Regions from separate parts of the Citrobacter sp. GW821-FHT02E08 genome, predicted to be linked through region 2. Evidence: riboswitches for the same ligand, from Rfam matches in the RefSeq annotation. Region 2 holds a riboswitch; each other region holds the start of a gene.
The links. Region 2 has a riboswitch for thiamine pyrophosphate ahead of thiC (phosphomethylpyrimidine synthase ThiC). Riboswitches for the same ligand answer to the same signal wherever they lie in the genome.

Region 1 (2,269 bases), on a different contig from region 2:
TCTGGGGCGCAGCTTCCGTCAGGGCCGACATATCCTGCGTGTGCTTTACTATCGACCGATGCACAACCTGCTGCCGGGCAGCGCATTACGCCGTTCTGAAACCCACATCGCCCGGCAAATCTTCAGCGCGCTAACCCGCGTAAATGAGGAAAATGGGGAACTGGAAGCCGATATTGCCCATCACTGGCAGCAAATTTCTCCTTTGCAATGGCGATTCTTTCTGCGACCGGGGATTCACTTTCACCACGGGCGAGAGCTGGAAATGGAAGATGTGGTGGCGTCTCTCACGCGCATCAACGCCCTTCCGCTCTACTCGCACATCACGCAGATTGTCTCTCCGACAACCTGGACGCTGGATGTCCATCTCTCACAACCCGATCGCTGGCTTCCGTGGTTGTTAGGCCAGGTTCCGGCGATGATCCTGCCGCGAGAATGGGAAACCCTGAACAATTTCTCCAGCCATCCAATAGGTACTGGCCCTTATGCCGTGATGCGCAATACGCGTAATCAGCTGAAGATCCACGCCTTTGACGATTACTTTGGCTACCGGGCACTCATTGATGAAGTGAATGTTTGGGTGTTGCCGGACATTAGCGAAGAACCGACGTGCGGCCTGATGCTCGAAGGCACTGTAGAAAGTGAAAAGGCCATTGAGAGTCGTCTTGAGGAAGGTTGTTACTATTTACTCTTTGATGCACGAACCCATCGAGGTGCCAATCAGCACGTCAGAGAGTGGGTAAGCCACGTGCTTTCCCCTACCCATTTGCTTTACCACGCCGATGAGCAGTACCAGCGCCTGTGGTTCCCCGCCTATGGATTACTGCCCCGCTGGCACCATGCCCGGCCGGGGCGCGGTGAAAAACCTGCGGGTCTGGAAACCCTGACGCTGACGTACTATCGCGAACACATTGAACATCGGGTTATCGCCCAGATCATGAGCGCCCTGCTGGCAGAACACCAGGTTCACCTGAATATTCAGGAGATCGACTACGATCAGTGGCACGCAGGCGAGATCGAGAGCGACATCTGGCTCAACAGCGCCAACTTTACGTTGCCGCTCGACTTCTCACTGTTTGCTCACTTATGCGAAGTGCCTTTGCTACAAAACTGTATCCCGCGAGACTGGAAAGAAGATGCCGCGCAGTGGCACGCAGGCGAGATGAATCTGGCAGCCTGGTGCCAACAGTTGCTCGCCAGCAAAGCGATTGTGCCGCTTATTCACCACTGGCTGATCATTCAGGGACAGCGCAGTATGCGCGGCTTGCGGATGAACACGCTCGGCTGGTTCGACTTTAAATCGGCGTGGTTTGCCCCACCGGATCCTTAACCCTTTTGATCTCTTCACGTAATCATTACAATGTGCCGTTCTCAACGGGGTGCTGCGCCATGTGCGCGGGCTGAGAAAATACCCGTCGAACCTGATCCGGATAACGCCGGCGAAGGGATTTGAGGCTCATGCTCAAGTCCTTTGCCACTCTTTTACTGAGGTGCAAAGTGTTAAAAAAATGTCTTCCCTTACTGGTGCTGTGTGCTGCACCGGTCTTCGCTAAACCGATCCTGACCGTGTACACCTACGACTCTTTCGCTGCCGACTGGGGACCCGGTCCCACCATCAAGAAAGCTTTCGAAGCCGACTGCCAGTGCGAACTGAAAATGGTGGCGCTGGAAGATGGCGTTTCGTTGCTTAATCGCCTGCGCATGGAAGGGAAGAACAGCAAAGCGGATGTGGTGCTTGGGCTGGACAACAACCTGCTCGAGGCCGCCACGCAAACCAACCTGTTTGCGAAAAGCGGCATTGCACCTGATGCCGTCAACGTACCTGGCGGTTGGCAGAACGAGACCTTTGTCCCCTTCGATTACGGTTACTTCGCGTTTGTTTATGACAAAAACAAGCTGAAAAACCCGCCTAAAAGCCTGAAGGAGCTCGTCGAAAGCGACCAGAAATGGCGCGTGATTTATCAGGATCCGCGTACCAGCACGCCGGGTCTTGGACTGATGTTGTGGATGCAGAAAGTCTATGGCGATAAAGCCCCCGAAGCCTGGCAAAAACTGGCGGCCAAAACGGTCACCGTCACCAAAGGCTGGAGCGAAGCTTATGGCCTGTTCCTGAAAGGGGAAAGCGATCTGGTGCTGAGCTACACCACCTCTCCGGCGTATCACATTATCGAAGAGAAAAAAGACCATTACGCCGCGGCAAACTTCAGCGAAGGCCACTATCTGCAGGTAGAAGTCGCCGCCCGTACCGCCGCCAGCAAACAGCCAGAACTGG
Region 2 (2,269 bases):
TGGTCAGTTCGCCGAGCGTATGCAGTTCGGCAAACTGTGCTTCGTCGTTGGCGTCACGAACGGAGCCAGGACGCAGGCCATCGCCGAGAGAGAGCGCAACGTCGTAGGCGGCGCAGATTTCGCAAATCTCGCGGAAGTGCTCGTAGAGGAAGTTTTCCTGATGATGGGACAGGCACCATTTCGCCATAATTGAACCGCCGCGCGAGACAATCCCCGTCAGGCGTTTGGCTGTCATCGGCACATAGCGCAACAGGACGCCTGCATGGATGGTGAAGTAGTCGACACCTTGTTCGGCCTGCTCCAGCAGCGTATCGCGGAAGGCTTCCCAGGTCAGATCTTCGGCGATCCCATTGACCTTCTCCAGCGCTTGGTAGATCGGCACTGTACCGATCGGCACCGGGCTGTTACGCAGGATCCACTCGCGGGTTTCGTGGATATAGCGGCCTGTTGAAAGGTCCATCACCGTATCTGCTCCCCAGCGTGTGGACCAGACCAGTTTTTCGACCTCTTCTTCGATGGAAGAGGTCACCGCAGAATTGCCGATATTGGCGTTTACTTTGACCAGGAAGTTGCGGCCGATAATCATCGGCTCAGATTCCGGATGGTTAATGTTCGCAGGAATAATCGCGCGTCCGGCGGCCACTTCATCACGGACAAACTCCGGAGTGATGTTTTCCGGCAGGCGTGCGCCAAAGCCTTCGCCTGGATGCTGGTGGCGTAACACCTCACTGCGAATGCGCTCGCGCCCCATGTTTTCACGGATAGCGATGAACTCCATCTCCGGCGTGACGATACCCTGGCGCGCATAATGCAATTGCGTGACGCATTTTCCGGCTTTGGCACGTTTCGGCGTTAACAGGCCAGTGAAACGGAGTTCATCCAGACCGTCATCGGCCAGGCGCTCTTTGGTATAGGCTGAGCTGCGATCGGTCAGTGCTTCACTGTCAGCGCGGGCATCAATCCACGGTTGACGCAGTTTTGCCAGACCCTGTTCAACATTAATCGCGATATCAGGATCGCCATACGGGCCCGAGGTGTCATACACCGGAATGGCTTCGTTTTCTTCGTATTGTGGATGGTCTTTTGTGCCGCCGGTTAACGTCGGACTAAGCTGGATTTCGCGCATTGGGATGCGGATATCCGCCTGCGAGCCGGTGATATAGATCCGTCTGGAGTTAGGAAAGGCAGTACCTTCTAGCGTATTGATGAAGTGTTGTGCTTGTTCGCGTTGCTGGCGACGGGTTAATTTTGTTGCAGACATAGCTCATTCCAAAAAAGTAAGGACGTGGCTTGTCAGACGACGGATGAAGCAAGAGAGACGATCGCCGCAATGGCGATGCAATAGCAGATTGACTCTTGTTCCCTTCGCAGGTTTTAACCTGATCAGGTTCCGCGGATCCCGAATTAACGGTCTCAGCCCGTGTTTTCACACTGGGCACTCCGACAAGAAATAACCCCCGGTAAAGGGGGCGACAAAGGTAAGTTACGCGTTAATAGCGTCGAACTCAAGCAGGACGTTTTGCCCTGGCACTGTCGTGCATCGCGTCAAAGACCAGCATGATCAGCTTGTCTTCAAGGATAAATCGGGATTCCAGCGCTTCGCCGATATCTGATAAAACCTTTTGAAATTCAAGATAGTTATCATGATCGATGGCCATTTCCAGGCTGGAGTCGTAGTAATCCATAATGCGTTGCGTATTGGCTTCCAGCAACGGCCAAATTTTCGTTGCGTTTAAAAGCTGCCCGTTACCTTCCAATTTATGGAGAATACGTTCATAAATACTGAAGTGTCCGGCGGAAAGGTAATCGACCAGACTTTGACAAAAATCATCCAGCGCTTTTTCGTTTAAGCGCATGTACGATTCTTTGCCAGGCTTAATGCCAACCAAATTGTAGTAAGCCACGAGCAGATGCTTACGTACATGTAGCCAGCGATCAACCAGTTTATTACTTCCTCTGACGTGCTCTGTCAGGTTATCCAGCTGGTTTAACATGATTGACTCCGCAAGTTTAGATTCAAAAAACTGCTCACTCAAAAATGTAAAAATAATGTAAACAACATGCCTGTGAAGCAAAGGTAGCGCAAGAGATATGGATCGTATAATTGAAAAATTAGACAGCGGCTGGTGGATTGTCAGCCATGAGCAAAAAATATGGCTACCTCGCGGAGAACTGCCGCATGGCGAAGCGGCAACGTTCGATCTTGTTGGGCAGCGCGCTCTCCAGATTGGGGAGTGGGAAAGCGAACCCGTCTGGTTGGTACAGCAGC
Region 3 (2,269 bases), on a different contig from region 2:
GCGGTATCGACTTTTGTCACCGTGGTGGTGACTCCATCGCGCCCATCTTTGCCATCTTTTGGTTTAGGGGCGTCTTCAAGGGCTTTAATGCGGTTGTCTTCGTGGATATTTTGATTCAATAACGCATGATTCACTTGCTGCTGGTCGGCTTTGTTAGTGGTGATTTGCGTTTGCAAATTCTTATCCCCACTTAAACGGTTCGCCGCTTCACTATCAACAGTGCTCTGATCCGCTTTGGTGTTGAATAAAATACCAATTTGATGATTATTCGAGGCAATTTGGCCAGTATGTAAATCGGCTTGCGTTTGAACATCATCCACTTTTTTGTTTACGACAATGACTGCATCTTTCGTGCTATTTAAATCAGCATCAACAGACGTAATGCGATTGGTATTATTTTGAATCTGATCCAGGTCGTATGTTTTAACAGACTCATCAACCCCTTTAACAGCGATAAAGGTATTTGTACCATCTATCGTACCGATATAACCAACGCTGGCAGCATGAGCAGAAGAAATGGCGATGGCGCTAAAAACAACGACAGAAACTGCAGATTTAACAAATTTCATTTAAACATTTCCACAAGAAATTAACATAAGTGTTATTACTGTTATTTTTAAGCGTTGAGACGGCCTTTGTCTCTTCCAGACAATATCTTACCGAGTGGTGACTAATTTCCTTTTTTAGTAACGCGAATAAACTATCCAGCAACGTGATAGGTTAAACTTTGATGTAGATCACGCATGGCACGAATAGCTAAAGTTTTGGGGGGTGAAAATCTGCTGTTATCCAGATCAATAGAAGATTAGAGAATAAATGGAAGGGCTGTTGAATTATATTTAATCTAAGAATGAACTGTTTGTAACCTGGGTTATTATTTATTTCTGATACTTTATTTTGTTTTTTCTGGTTCACTATTTTGAATTTTATTGATGATACGTAGTGTTAATGTTTTAGATAGGATGGTTCTATTAGATGGTTTAAAGTAGAGTAAGTGATATTGATATGTGAAAAGTATACATAGCATTAATCATGGATAACATGCTCAATAACGTCATCTTTACGCTTTAACGAATGCCACAAGGTGTTTTTTGGATGAAATATTGACGGTAAAAATGGGCGTGATATGTACTGGCGTCATTTATCGTTTTCGCTTTCTTGCTGACCCTGAAACAGGGCTGGATATCAGCCTGCCAGCGAGGGCTTGCAATCGCCAACTGCTTTCCTTACTCTGTTAATAATCAAGCGATTTGTACTACTAACGACTCGGGGTGCCCTTCTTAAATGAAGGCTGAGAAATACCCGTACCACCTGATCTGGATAATGCCAGCGTAGGGAAGTCTGACACTGCTCGTGTCTCATCTTCTTCACGCGGGCAGGAGCTGAACATGCAGCCTGACCTGCACAGCCGCGCTCTGGCGGCTCGTACCTTGCACCAATTTCGAACACTTTCTCCTCTCACACACTGTATGACGAATGATGTCGTACAAACGTTTACAGCGAACACATTGCTGGCGTTAGGCGCTTCACCTGCCATGGTGATTGAACCTGAAGAGGCAGGCCAGTTTGCTGCCATCGCGAGTGCGCTTCTGATTAATGTCGGAACACTGACACAGGCACGCGCTGAAGCCATGCGCACGGCGGTGGAGCAGGCGCGCATATCCAATACCCCCTGGACGCTTGACCCTGTCGCCGTGGGCGGACTCGATTTCCGTCGTCGCTTCTGCCTGACGTTGTTGGCGCTGCAACCTGCCGCTATTCGCGGGAATGCGTCTGAAATTCTTGCGCTTGCCGGAATGTCTGCGGGCGGACGCGGAGTGGATACTACCGATACAGCCGCCTCGGCGTTACCTGCTGCGCTTGCCCTGGCGCGTCAGTGCGGATGTGTCGTGGTGGTGACGGGAGAGGTGGATTACGTGACCGATGGTCAACGCACCGTCTGTGTCACCGGTGGCTCACCATTGATGACGCGTGTCGTGGGTACGGGGTGTGCTTTATCCGCAGTGGTGGCGGCAAGTTGCGCGTTGCCGGGGAATACGCTGGACAATGTCGCCTCCGCCTGTAGCTGGATGAAGCAAGCGGGGCAAATAGCAACCGATCGCAGTCAGGGACCCGGCAGTTTTATTCCTGCTTTTCTTGATGCTCTCTATAACCTGAACGCGGAGGAATACGCATGAAACGGATAAATGCTTTAACCATTGCTGGCACGGACCCCAGCGGCGGTGCGGGAATTCAGGCCGATCTGAAAACATTCTCGGCCCTCGGTGCG

Region 1: it holds a riboswitch for thiamine pyrophosphate, as region 2 does, so the genes downstream of both, thiB (thiamine ABC transporter substrate binding subunit) here and thiC (phosphomethylpyrimidine synthase ThiC) in region 2, are expected to answer to the same signal.
Region 3: it holds a riboswitch for thiamine pyrophosphate, as region 2 does, so the genes downstream of both, thiM (hydroxyethylthiazole kinase) here and thiC (phosphomethylpyrimidine synthase ThiC) in region 2, are expected to answer to the same signal.

The regions. Positions count from the first base shown of each region.
Region 1 is NZ_JBWKVL010000005.1:145,385-147,653, forward strand. Features, by position in the region: gene sgrR (HTH-type transcriptional regulator SgrR) at 1-1,327, shown strand, start outside; TPP riboswitch at 1,363-1,463, shown strand; gene thiB (thiamine ABC transporter substrate binding subunit) at 1,495-2,269, shown strand, end outside.
Region 2 is NZ_JBWKVL010000023.1:24,522-26,790, forward strand. Features, by position in the region: gene thiC (phosphomethylpyrimidine synthase ThiC) at 1-1,261, opposite strand, end outside; TPP riboswitch at 1,344-1,453, opposite strand; gene rsd (sigma D regulator) at 1,506-1,994, opposite strand; gene nudC (NAD(+) diphosphatase) at 2,092-2,269, shown strand, end outside.
Region 3 is NZ_JBWKVL010000027.1:192-2,460, forward strand. Features, by position in the region: gene AC07UY_RS21320 (hypothetical protein) at 1-569, opposite strand, end outside; TPP riboswitch at 1,258-1,355, shown strand; gene thiM (hydroxyethylthiazole kinase) at 1,389-2,177, shown strand; gene thiD (bifunctional hydroxymethylpyrimidine kinase/phosphomethylpyrimidine kinase) at 2,174-2,269, shown strand, end outside.